DNA from 3 places in the Ectobacillus sp. JY-23 genome. Region 1 is predicted to be linked to each of the others. Evidence: riboswitches for the same ligand, from Rfam matches in the RefSeq annotation. Region 1 holds a riboswitch; each other region holds the start of a gene.

Region 1 (4,334 bases):
CGAACAGTACCTTCTAACATAGCGTTTGCCGGGATAACATTCCAAGTTGTGCCAGCATGTACATTTGCGACACTAATGACCGCGTGCTGGAACGGGCTAAGGTTACGGCTGACAATAGATTGTAGCGCGATGACAATATGAGAAGCGGCAACAATGGGATCAATACCAGCATCAGGAACTGCTGCGTGAGTGCCCATTCCTTGCACCTCAATCTCAAATCGATCTACACCAGACATTAAGGCCCCCTGTTTAATACCTATCGTTCCTACCGGTAAATCAGGCTTGTTGTGCATACCGAAAATGGCTTGCACATCTGTTAATAAACCTGCAGATATTACTTTTTTGGCACCGCCACCATTTTCTTCAGCAGGCTGAAAAATAAATCGTACAGTACCCTTCAATGCATGTTCTTTTTGTTTCAGCAAGTATGCAGCACCAATCATTGCCGCTGTATGAAAGTCATGACCGCAAGCGTGCATCTTTCCGGGGATTTTAGAAGCGAAAGGTAAACCACTTTGCTCGTTAACAGGCAAAGCATCAATATCGGCGCGTAAGGCAATGATTGGCCCCTCTGTATCACCCGATATTTCTGCAATGAGCCCTGTTTGTAATTCTGTTTCCAAAATAGTAATATTCGCCTCCTCTAAACATTGGCGTATATATTTTGTAGTCTCAAATTCCTCGTTGGAAAGTTCGGGATACTGGTGTAAATGTCGTCGAATAGCTACTAGCTTTTCTTCAAGATTGCTTAAGGTTGTTGTGGGAAGTGGAGCTTTCATTATCATCAGTCCTTTCGGGTAATTCTTATAACTGGGTTTAATCAGATATCTATGTTGAGAAAAGCAGATATTCCTATAAGATTCGAATATCAATGTTTATAGGAATATACTAATTTCTTAGCAAGGTAAAGGTGGTAGAAACTTTATCTTGGAATAAGCTCTGAAAAAGCATCTTTTAATATTTTGTAGGAATAAAGACGTTTGTTGAAATCTTTAATGGGGGTTGTAATGATAAACTCTTCCAAATGATATGTTTGTTGAAGTGTTAATAATGTATTACGTACAGTCTCTTGAGAACCATGAATAATATTAGCATCGTGAATGGTAATCGTATAATTTTCTCCAGCCTGTTTCCCGTACTCCTCCGCTTTTTCCACGCTTGGAAGAGTTAATGTCTTTCCGCTTTCGAGATGGATTTTGACGATTTTTGCATCAGCAGCCAACTCTTTAGCTTCTTCGTCCGTATCTGTTACGATAAGAGAGACTGCCAGAATAGAATGGGGCGTGCCTTTTTCCATATTAAAATTCTTCTGATAGGTTTTAAATGCTTCGGCAATGGTATTTTCATCGCTGTTGATAAATTGCGCGAATACATAAGAGAAGCCTAAGTTTGCTGCTACACTTGCACTAGATGTACTCGCTCCGAGCAAGTAAATGTGCAAAGGATATCGAGGAATGGGCTGCGCTTTTAAACCATGTAGAGGATGAGTTGGCTCCAACTTGTCATGAAGAAATTGTTCTAACTCTATTAGTTTTTCAAATAGAGGCCTCATATCATTTCCTTGTTGCAAAGCTTTTGTAGAATGTGGTAGTCCCCCTGGCGCTCTCCCAATTCCTAAATCGACACGATTAGGAGCCAGTGATTCGAGGACATGAAAATTTTCTGCCACTTTGTATGGACTGTAATGCTGCAGCATAACGCCTCCAGAGCCAATTCGAATTCGCTCGGTTTTTGCTAATAAGTGTGAAATTAAAACTTCGGGAGAAGAGCCGGCAACTTGATCTGAGTCGTGATGCTCGGATACCCAAAAACGATGATATCCCCATTTTTCCGCTTCTTGTGCAAGAAGAATGGTTCGTTGAAAGGCTTGAAGCGCCGTTTCGTTATCGTAAATCGGACTTTGATCTAAAATACTTAATCGTAACATGCAAGCAGTCCCTTCCGTTATCAATTGAAATACACTTTAATCCCTATAAAACCTGTAGGAATAATTAGGTGCTATTCTAACAGAACGGGTAAAAAAAGAAAAGCATATATTTGTTTGAAGAAGGAAGGCTATGGACTGAAACGTATGAGACATATAACTTTGACTAAACAATAAAGTTTTAAAAAATTAAAAAATTAAAAAAATTGTTGACATTCGCTTTCTAGGATTATATATTTTAGTAAATCCTCGAGAAACCGAGGAGAGTTACATAAAGCCAATTGAATAGTGGACGTAATTCTTATCAAGAGAGGTGGAGGGACTGGCCCGAAGAAACCTCGGCAAAAGACTTTTAAAGTACTGTGCCAATTCCAGCGGGTCATATAACCCGAAAGATAAGAAGAGATCTTACATAGGGGACTCTTCTTATCGTATTGATACAGAAGAGTCTTTATTTTTAGCTTCTTCATCAATAACGACACTTTGTTTGTAAATCTTATATTACCTATAAGTAAAATTGGACATAACTTTTTTGTGAGGTACTATAATAGTTCATATATTGTAGTGAAATGTGGCTAACCGGTCCACCGGAAGCTCTTGGTATAAAGTAGCGATACTTGTGCTAAGAGCTTTTTTTATATAGGTGAGTAATTATGTAAGAAAGGAGGCAGTTGTGTATGAAGCGTCGTGCGAATGCATCCGACAGTAAATCACAAACAAAAAAGAGCAACCCTCTTGAGAAAAGTCAATACCTACACCTTCCTGATGTCCACTTTTTTCATTGGTGTAACCATCGCTATAAGCTGAACAAATCAGTATACAACACAATTGATAAATGGTTTTATAGCAGCGGTGTACATAATATTCTGTATCGCCGTACCTACATTGTGGCCTTCTTGCATTTTGTAAGAGAAACGGAGTCAGAGCCGGAAGAACAAAAATTTGTGCGATTTGGGAATGGAGGGCTGGTAAAAAAACTGATGGAATTTGAAGCAGGTCTGGCTACAAAAATAAAATTCGGCAACGAATATTTTGAATAATTCGCTTCAAATTAGCCTAAAATCATAGTTTACAGATGTGTTTAGTTAGTTTTAGGGTTTGAGAATAATAAAGCCGATTGGACCACCAAAGGCTCCTGTATATGACAGGGGCCTTATTGTGTTCAAATGTGAGGAGGAGAACGATGACAAACATTATATTGATTTCTGGAGGCGTTTCAAATAACTCTAGAACATCTCAGGTCATTCACTATGTTGCTACTTTGATTCAAGCGCAGGGAAGAAGCACCAAAAGCTTTGCAATACGTGATTTTGAAGCAGAGGACTTAATCTATGGAAATTTTCAAAGCCCCCAAGTTACAGAGCTTATCAAACACATTGAAGAAGCCAGTGCGATTGTAATTGCAACTCCCATTTATAAAGGATCCTACACAGGGGCTTTGAAAACGGTTCTTGATTTGCTGCCATCCAATATCTTAAGAGGCAAGGTTGTTCTCCCCATTGTTGTAGGAGGTACAGCAAAGCATGTATTGAGTCTTGAATTCAGTCTTAAGCCTTTACTTAGTATTCTGGGATCTGAACAAATTCTTTCGGGTGTTTTCGTTTTAGATTCTTATGTGCTAGAAAATCAGGTGACTGACGATGATACAGCTAAACGACTTAGCAACTCTGTCGAAAAGCTATTGGCTGAGCGAAATGTCACATCTGGTGAAGCAAGAAGGTGAGGAAAAGATAGCTTTGTTGTTTATAACTCGTTTGTAATCAGTTAAGAAGGAGGCGTTGAAGTGGTAAGTAAACGAAAACTTAAATTGGGAACAATGCTTCATGGACCAGGAGGACATATAGCCGCATGGCGACATCCAAATGCTGTAGCGGATGCAAGTGTAAATTTCGCATTCTATAAACAACTCGTAGAAAAAGCTGAATCAGGAAAATTTGACTTGGCCTTTGTAGCTGATGGCTTATATATCACTGAGAAATCGCATCCAAACTTTTTAAACCGTTTTGAGCCGATCACGTTATTGGCCGCTTTGGCGGGAGCAAGCTCTCATATAGGGTTAGTGGGCACTCTTTCTACTTCCTATAGTGAGCCTTATACGGTCGCAAGGCAATTTGCTTCCATCGATAAGATTAGCAAGGGCCGAGCAGGGTGGAATGCAGTCACCTCTCCTTTGGAGGGATCAGCTTTGAACTATAGTAAGGATAAGCATCCTGCACATGAACTTCGCTATGAAATTGCAGAAGAGTTCATTGAAGTGACAAAAGGATTATGGGATTCGTGGGAGGATGATGCTTTTATTCGAGATAAAGATAAAGGGATTTTCATTGATTCAAAAAAAATGCATCGATTAAATCATAAAGGAAAGTTTTTTTCCATTCAAGGACCACTGAATATTGCCAGGTCTGAGCAA
Region 2 (4,334 bases), 930 kb from region 1:
GATAAAATTTTTAAAAACGTAGATTTTCCGGCACCATTTGCACCAATTAAACCATAGCAATTCCCTGGTGTAAACTTAATGTTTACATCGTCAAACAATTTACGATCTCCGTATCTTAAACTTACATTACTTACTTGAATCAATGTTCATTTCCTCCAAATCGTTTTATCTACACATACATTCTACTATACCATGTATAGCAAGGAGAAGAAAGAGCAAAGCCTTTCTCTACCTTAGAGTGGTACTTGCTAATGAAAAAAGACGTTGATTATCAACGTCTTTTTTCATTTCATGAGAAGATCATTACAAATTAAGAGATTGAAAGAATTCACCTAAGCTGATACCAAGCGCCAAACAGATTTTTTGCAAGGATGCAATAGTTGCACCACGCTGCCCTCTCTCCACCATACCGATGAAGTTTTTATGAAGGTTAGACTGCTCCGCCAAATCCGCTTGTGACAACCCATTCTTCATTCTTTCTGATTTAATCGTGCTCCCGATTTTCACCAGTAATTGTTCTTCTGTTTGCATTTTTAATCACCCGAACATAACAATTTGTGAAAAGCTGAATGCAGCCCCGCCTTTGAACCCTTCTCCCTGAAATCCCCATATTCCCGTAAAGATTACTAGCTTTTTCTAAGTACATACTATATCAAACCAACTTTTATTGCACAATATATATCTCAAAAAAAGCTTAAAATTGATAATGTTGCACACGATTATAGTGTATAACTAAACATGGAAAGATGCTCTGCAATGCATTGTAGCAAGCGCTTTGCAGTTTCTTCTTTTCCTTCACACATCGTTACATGTCCCTCTTTGTCTACGATGTAATGAACTGCTTCAGTTGTATACAGTGAATCGGATGCATTTGCCACCATAAGTTCTGCCCTCGAACTTTTCATACGAAGATTTGCTCTTTCTAACAACACTTCTCGTTCTACATCACTTTCTAGTTTAAATCCAACCAAAAGTGATGCTGGGCTCCATTCTTTAATAAAGTTAATCACTTTAGGTGCTTTTTTAAAGTGAATAATAGGTGGGTGGTCACTAGAAATTTTACCTTTATTCGGTAATTCTTCACCAGCTGGTGTCACCATCTTGTCGACAATCCAATCAGACCCTGCAGCTGCCATAATCACAGCATCCACACGCTCATTTGTAACAATCTCTTTGACTTTGTCACTCAAATCTAAAATTCCCTCAAACGTACATGTTTGCAAAAGTTGTCCGGTTTTTACTACTGGTTTTTTAGCGAAATACCCATGTAAGTAAATGACACGTGCACCAAGAGACAGTGCTTCTTCTGCCAATAAGCTTCCAATCGTTCCTTTCGCCATATTTGTGTGACCGCGCACATTGTCCCACTTTTCTAAGCAACCGCCACTTGTAATTAGAATAGTTTTTCCCTTCATACTCTTCACCCTTTACCTTTTTCTTTTATATTACGAAAAAAACAAACATTTTCCTACGTTTTTCAATTATTGAGGTCGACTTTGCTTGGTAGCACCAGCAAAAATCCACCCTTGTTGTTCTACAAATTGGGTAAAGGCCTGCAAAAATTCCTCGTGAGAAACTTCCCCTTCATCGCCATTTACCAACACTATCCCTTCTATTTCCACACCACTTTTATTTTGCCTCATACTCATTCCTCCGTGATCTAATTTTTTCTTGCAGTGAAGGGCGTTACCTCTTTAAACAACTGCAATCAAATAATTTGTTGTTAGTATGTGCAAAAAAATTTGTACTTACTGCATGTATCTTATATAATAAAGCTTACATAATTCTTATCCAGAGAGGTCTAGGGATCGGCCCGTTAAAGCCTCGGCAACCCCGTTATGGAAGGTGCCAACTCCGGCAGGTAATCCTGCAAGATAAGAAGAAGACTTTGGACGCAAAATCCCTTCTTCGCTCATGAAGAAGGGATTTTTTTAATGAAAGGATGAGGATGATGACAAAACAATACGAACTCGCAACATTTGCTGGTGGCTGCTTTTGGTGTATGGTAAAACCTTTTGATGAACTACCAGGTATTCATAACGTAGTCTCTGGCTACAGCGGGGGACATGTAGAAAATCCAACTTACGAACAGGTAAAAACCGGTACAACAGGTCATTATGAAGTTGTACAAATTACATTTGACCCCGATGTATTTCCTTATGAAAAGTTATTATCTTTATATTGGCCCCAAATTGATCCGACTGATGCGGAAGGTCAGTTTTTTGATCGCGGTCCGCAATATCGTGCTGCTATTTTTTATCACAATGACAAGCAAAAACAAGCCGCTCAAAAGTCTAAACAAGAACTAATTGTCAGTGGTCAATTCAACAAGCCCATTGTAACAGAAATTTTACCCGCTTCTCCGTTTTACGAAGCCGAAGAATATCATCAGCACTTCTATAAAAAGAATCCAGAAAAATATAAACAAGAGCGTGTTGAATCCGGTCGCGACGCCTTCATTGCCGAGCATTGGGCACAAGAAACGAAATGAGTTTCCCAATATTACCCGTACATATTTTTTTGCTCACAAGAAGCTAAGAAAAAAGTAGGTGATATTATGGCATACGAAACTTTATTCTCCCATTTTATCGGGACACAGCGCGTTACACGTTTACGTCATTCTGAAACTGGCGCATTATAGACTACACACCAGATGCGCCCGGCAATCCAATCTCTCCAGACATACAACAGTACGTGCGAGCGCATCTTGACCAAATTAGTAGCGGTGATACCGATTATGACGGTTTAATCTTGTAAAGTTTTACTTTTTCATTAGATATTGCTAAAGCTTTCTATGGGTAAAGAGAACTTTAACAAAGACTTTCATAAAAGAAAAGAAGCTCCTTGGAGCTTCTTTTCTTTTATGCTAAATACGCTTCTTTTACAATATCATCGTTCATAAGTACACGACCCTCACCGACCATTTTGATTTCGCCGGTCTGAATGACGTATCCCCGATGCGCAATTTGTAAAGCTTGATACGCATTTTGCTCAACAAGTAAAATGGTCATTCCTTCTTTATTAAGTTCATGGATAATTTCAAAAATTTGTTCTACAACAATTGGGGCAAGTCCCATGGACGGCTCATCGAGCATTAATAAATGAGGACCACTCATTAATGCACGACCGATTGCAAGCATTTGTTGCTCACCGCCACTCATTGTACCGCCTAACTGATTTATGCGTTCTTTTACGCGTGGAAAGTAATGAAAAACCCGTTCCATTCTTTCACCAATCACCTTTTTATCTTTTACCGAAAATGCTCCCATTTCTAAATTTTCTCGAACAGTAAGTCGTGGAAAAATGCGGCGCCCTTCTGGAACATGAGCAATACCAGATATGGCAGTAACATGAGGTGGCTGTTTTGTAATATCATTTCCTTCAAAGATAATTTGTCCAGTTTTTGGTATAACTTGCCCACTAATTGTTTTAAGCGTTGTTGATTTACCCGCACCATTACTGCCGATAAGTGTTACAATCTCTCCTTTATCTACACGGACATTAAGACCCTTTAGGGCATGAATGCCACCATAGTACGCATTAATATCTTTGAGTTCAATTAACATTCTGTCCCCTCCCCTCGTTCGCAACCACGGCACTTTTTCCAAGGTACGCTTCAATCACATTTCGGTTGTTACGAATCTCAACAGGTTTTCCTTCTGCAATTTTCTCGCCGTGATCGAGTACTACAATATGTTCAGAAATTTCCATAACAAGCTTCATATCATGTTCAATTAGTACGATTGTTACATCAAGTTCTTCTCGCATACGATAAATTAAGTCCGTAAGTTCCTTTGTTTCCTTAGGGTTCATACCTGCTGCAGGTTCATCAAGTAGCAACAACTTTGGCTTTGTCGCCAGTGCTCTGGCAATTTCAAGGCGACGCTGTGCACCGTACGATAAATTTTGCGCTTCTTCATTAAAAAATTCCGCCAGCCCTACATATTCAAGCAAGCGATAGCCTTCTTTTTTCGCATCCGCTTCTTCCTTTCTAACATGCGGCAATGCCAAAAGTGTACCAAGGAATGTACCTTTTAAATGATTATGAAAGCCCACCATAACGTTTTCCAGAACCGTCATTTCATTAAACAAACGAATATTTTGAAAGGTACGCGAAATACCGCATTTAGAAATATCATGAGGTTTCAATCCAACAAGCGCATAATTGCCAAGACTAATCTCACCTTCGTCTGGCTTATATACGCCAGTAATCATATTAAAAAAAGTCGTTTTGCCGGCGCCATTTGGACCGATAACCGCTGTAATAGACCCGCGCTTTACTGTCATATCAACATCTTTGACTGCAGTTAGACCGCCAAATCGCTTTGTTAGGC
Region 3 (4,334 bases), 1.7 Mb from region 1:
GTCTTTCACTGTTTCTGTAAGTTTTAATTCGCCGTTTAAGGCAGCCTGCACCATTGCACGTGTATAGGCGAGGTTCATACGTTTTCCAACGCCATATTCGCCCCCAGTCCAGCCGGTATTAACAAGGAATACCTGTGCATTGTGCTTATCAATTTTTTCACCCAGCATTTCTGCATAGCGAGATGCCTGTAGAGGCAGGAACGGCGATCCGAAGCATGTAGAGAATGTTGCTTGCGGTGATGTAATGCCGCGCTCTGTACCAGCTAGCTTACTTGTGTAGCCGCTTAAGAAATGGTACATCGCTTGCTCTTTTGATAGCTTGCTGATTGGAGGTAACACACCGAATGCATCGGCTGTTAAAAAGATAATCGTATTGGGATGACCAGCAACACTTGGAAGAATAATGTTATCAATCGCTTCCATCGGATAAGCAGCCCGTGTATTTTCTGTTAAAGAGACATCGTTATAGTCTGCAATTCTTGTATTCTCGTTTACTACAACATTTTCTAAAACGGCACCAAATGTAATTGCGTCAAAGATTTGCGGCTCTTTCTCACGAGAAAGACTTACGCATTTTGCATAGCAGCCACCCTCAATATTAAATACCCCATTTTCAGACCAGCCGTGCTCGTCATCACCAATTAATTTGCGGGTTGGGTCTGCAGACAATGTTGTTTTGCCTGTACCAGACAACCCGAAGAATAAAGCTACATCACCTTCTTCTCCCACATTTGCAGAGCAATGCATGGATAGAATGTCTTGTTCTGGTAGCAAGAAGTTCATAATAGAGAAAATAGATTTTTTCATTTCACCGGCATACTCTGTACCACCAATGAGGACAATGCGTTTTTCAAAAGAAATAATGATAAATGTTTCGGAGTTTGTGCCATCTATCGCTGGGTCCGCTTTAAATGTTGGAGCCGATACGATTGTAAACTGTGCCTCATGATTAGCAAGATCTGTTTGCGTTGGACGAATGAACAACTGATGCGCAAATAGATTGTGCCATGCATATTCGTTCACAACTTGAAGCGGTAGGCGATAGCTATGATCAGCTCCTGCAAATCCCTTGAATACAAAAAGCTCTTCTTTTTCTTTTAAATGCTCTAACACTTTTGTATATAAATGATTAAAATGTTCTTCAGAAATTGGGCGATTGACAGAACCCCAATCAATTTTATCTGCAACCGACGCTTCTTTTACAATAAATTTATCTTTAGGGGAACGTCCTGTATATTTACCCGTTGAAACAGAAACTGCTCCTGTCGAGGTCAGCGTGCCTTCGCCGCGCATCAGCACTCTCTCAACCAGCTGTGGAACGCTTAATTGCACGTGTGCATTGCTTCCGTTCAATAGCTCATCTAATTCGATTTGGACATTCACAGTACTCATATACATACCATCCTTTGTTTATTTTATGAAAATTTCTCATATACCCAATAAGAGTATAACACATTCATATAAATAATGTATACTAATTGTTATGAATTGTTTGTGTATTTGTAATGAATAGGCTTTCTTTTTTTTTATGTTTACGTTATTTGTACAGGTAGGCACTACTATAGTGATTATACATGATAAGGAAAGAAAGTTGTAACATTTAAAGAAAGTAAAAAAACAGCATGTGTGCCAAGGATTATACGTTGACAAAACCATAGTATTTCGATAGTATATCTGTTGGACGGATACTCTCTTATCCCGAGCTGGCGGAGGGACAGGCCCTATGAAGCCCAGCAACCTCACATACGTGAAAGGTGCTCAACCTGTGCAAGGCGCTCAAGCCTTGAACGATAAGAGTGAAAGGCAATTAAGAGCAAATTCAACCTTTCCTCAAAAGGGAAGGTTTTTTATTTTGACATATTGGGAATTTTAAAAATGTCGTATGACATCTAGAGAGATGAGTTCCGTACATAAATGAACAGGGAGGTTTACCAATGACAACGAAGCGTCGTTTATTTACGTCTGAGTCCGTAACTGAAGGACATCCAGATAAGATTTCTGATCAGATTTCCGATTCCATCCTAGATGCGATTTTGGAAAACGATCCAAATGCACGTGTAGCTTGTGAAACAACAGTAACAACAGGTTTGGTATTAGTAGCGGGAGAGATTACAACTTCTACGTATGTAGATATCCCAAAAATCGTTCGTGAAACAGTTCGTGAAATCGGCTATACACGTGCGAAATACGGATTTGATGCAGAGACTTGTGCTGTATTAACATCTATTGACGAGCAATCTGCGGACATCGCTATGGGTGTTGACCAAGCATTGGAAGCACGCGAAGGTTCTATGACGGATGCTGAAATTGAAGCAATTGGTGCTGGTGACCAAGGCTTAATGTTCGGTTATGCATGTAACGAAACAGAAGAGTTAATGCCTCTTCCAATCTCTCTTGCGCATAAATTATCTCGCCGCTTGGCAGAAGTACGCAAAAACGATACATTAGAGTACTTGCGTCCAGACGGAAAAACGCAAGTAACAGTTGAGTACGATGAGAACAATCAACCTGTACGCATCGACACAATCGTTATCTCTACACAACATGCACCAGAAGTGACGCACGAGCAAATCGAGCGCGACTTGAAAGAGCATGTAATCAATCCAATCGTTCCTGCTGAATTGATTGATGAAAACACAAAATACTTCATCAACCCAACAGGTCGTTTCGTAATCGGCGGACCACAAGGTGATGCTGGTTTGACTGGACGTAAGATCATTGTTGATACGTACGGTGGTTACGCTCGTCACGGCGGCGGTGCATTCTCTGGTAAAGATCCTACAAAGGTTGACCGCTCTGCGGCATATGCAGCGCGTTACGTTGCGAAAAACATCGTAGCTGCTGGTCTTGCTGACAAAGCGGAAGTACAACTTGCATACGCAATCGGTGTAGCACAGCCAGTATCTATCGCTGTTGACACATTCGGAACAGGCGCTGTATCTGAAGATGTATTGGTTGAACTAGTACGTAAAAACTTCGATCTTCGTCCTGCAGGCATCATTAAAATGCTAGACCTTCGCCGCCCGATCTACAAGAAAACGGCTGCTTACGGTCACTTTGGCCGCAACGACCTTGATTTGACTTGGGAGCGTACTGATAAAGCTGCTACTTTGAAAGAGCAAGCTGGTCTATAAGAAAAAAACCCGCACATATGCGGGTTTTTTTTATTGTTGATAAAATCTTCTTAACCACCTTTTAATCTTTGAGCGTGGCTTCTACAAAAGTATTTTTTACATACCATTGTGTTTGCTTGCAGAAAGTTATTCACGGAATTATCTAATCCATTTTACGACATCGTTCATATCTTGACGTACTTTTGGGCGTGGATCACGAACGCGATAACCGAATGCAGCCATGACTGCTACATCAAAGTTTCCACCCTCTAGAGCACCTGCTTTTTCTAAAATATCGTGCACTTTTTCTTGATCAAACCCCTCAATTGGGCAAGAGTCAATACCAATCTGAGCGGCAGCTGTCATCATATTACCTAGCGCAATGTATACTTGTTTTGCAGCCCAGTCGAACATCGCACGGTCATTCCCAAGAAGCTTAAAGTCTGATTCTAAAAATGTTTTATAAAAACTGCTAATTGTATTGTATGCTTCTTCTGGTAGCTGTTTTACATCTTTTTTTATATGCTCAATGTAATCCGAATTGTATATCATATCTTCTGCTGTGCGTGCTAGTAGTACAACATAGTGACTGGCGGTGGATAACTGCTTTTGCGCTCCCCATGAAACTGGACGTAATCGTTCACGAAGCTCTGGATCTTGGATGACGACAAAGCGCCAAGGCTCAAATCCAAATGAACTTGGAGATAGTCGTGCGGTCTCTAAAATAAATGCAAAATCTTCATCAGAAATTTTCTTCTCTGGATCAAATTCTTTTGTTGCATGTCTAAATTGATATGCCTCTAAAATCTCTTGTTTTTTTGCTTCTTTATTCATATTGATCTCTCCTTTGATGGTTTGTTCTATAAAGTGAAATATTGTTTTTTTGCTCCTGCAAGCTCTATTATAAAAGTAACCAATTAAAATAAAAGTACGCACATTTTTGTGTTATAGTATCATTTTTTATACTAAAGGGGATGTTAATATGACAGCTAAAATTGATATTTCTAATTGGGAATCTCACGGATATGCATGCCCTGTTGAAGCAACGCTCGACATTATCGGTGGTAAATGGAAAAGTGTGATTCTATATCATTTATCAAATCAAACATTGCGCTTTAATGAGCTAAAACGGCTTATTCCTGATATTACGCAGCGGATGTTAACGTTGCAGCTACGGGAATTAGAAAGAGACGGCATTGTTCATCGTGAAGTATATAAGGA

What was found. A riboswitch is a leader RNA that binds a small molecule or an ion and turns the genes downstream of it on or off. The one in region 1 is predicted to bind S-adenosylmethionine.
Region 2: linked by a shared signal. The riboswitch ahead of msrA (peptide-methionine (S)-S-oxide reductase MsrA) and the one ahead of MUG87_RS18400 (hypothetical protein) in region 1 are both predicted to bind S-adenosylmethionine.
Region 3: linked by a shared signal. The riboswitch ahead of metK (methionine adenosyltransferase) and the one ahead of MUG87_RS18400 (hypothetical protein) in region 1 are both predicted to bind S-adenosylmethionine.

The regions. Positions count from the first base shown of each region.
Region 1 is NZ_CP095462.1:3,643,093-3,647,426, forward strand. Features, by position in the region: gene MUG87_RS18390 (M20 peptidase aminoacylase family protein) at 1-779, opposite strand, end outside; gene MUG87_RS18395 (LLM class flavin-dependent oxidoreductase) at 923-1,927, opposite strand; SAM riboswitch class I at 2,223-2,326, shown strand; gene MUG87_RS18400 (hypothetical protein) at 2,602-2,964, shown strand; gene ssuE (NADPH-dependent FMN reductase) at 3,108-3,647, shown strand; gene MUG87_RS18410 (LLM class flavin-dependent oxidoreductase) at 3,708-4,334, shown strand, end outside.
Region 2 is NZ_CP095462.1:678,601-682,934, forward strand. Features, by position in the region: gene MUG87_RS03515 (ABC-F family ATP-binding cassette domain-containing protein) at 1-143, opposite strand, end outside; gene MUG87_RS03520 (helix-turn-helix domain-containing protein) at 304-531, opposite strand; gene MUG87_RS03525 (phosphopantothenoylcysteine decarboxylase domain-containing protein) at 720-1,415, opposite strand; gene MUG87_RS03530 (hypothetical protein) at 1,482-1,643, opposite strand; SAM riboswitch class I at 1,785-1,881, shown strand; gene msrA (peptide-methionine (S)-S-oxide reductase MsrA) at 1,949-2,491, shown strand; gene MUG87_RS03540 (ABC transporter ATP-binding protein) at 2,862-3,566, opposite strand; gene MUG87_RS03545 (ABC transporter ATP-binding protein) at 3,556-4,334, opposite strand, start outside.
Region 3 is NZ_CP095462.1:1,914,130-1,918,463, reverse strand. Features, by position in the region: gene pckA (phosphoenolpyruvate carboxykinase (ATP)) at 1-1,392, opposite strand, end outside; SAM riboswitch class I at 1,691-1,797, shown strand; gene metK (methionine adenosyltransferase) at 1,935-3,134, shown strand; gene MUG87_RS09895 (NAD(P)H-dependent oxidoreductase) at 3,273-3,947, opposite strand; gene MUG87_RS09890 (winged helix-turn-helix transcriptional regulator) at 4,096-4,334, shown strand, end outside.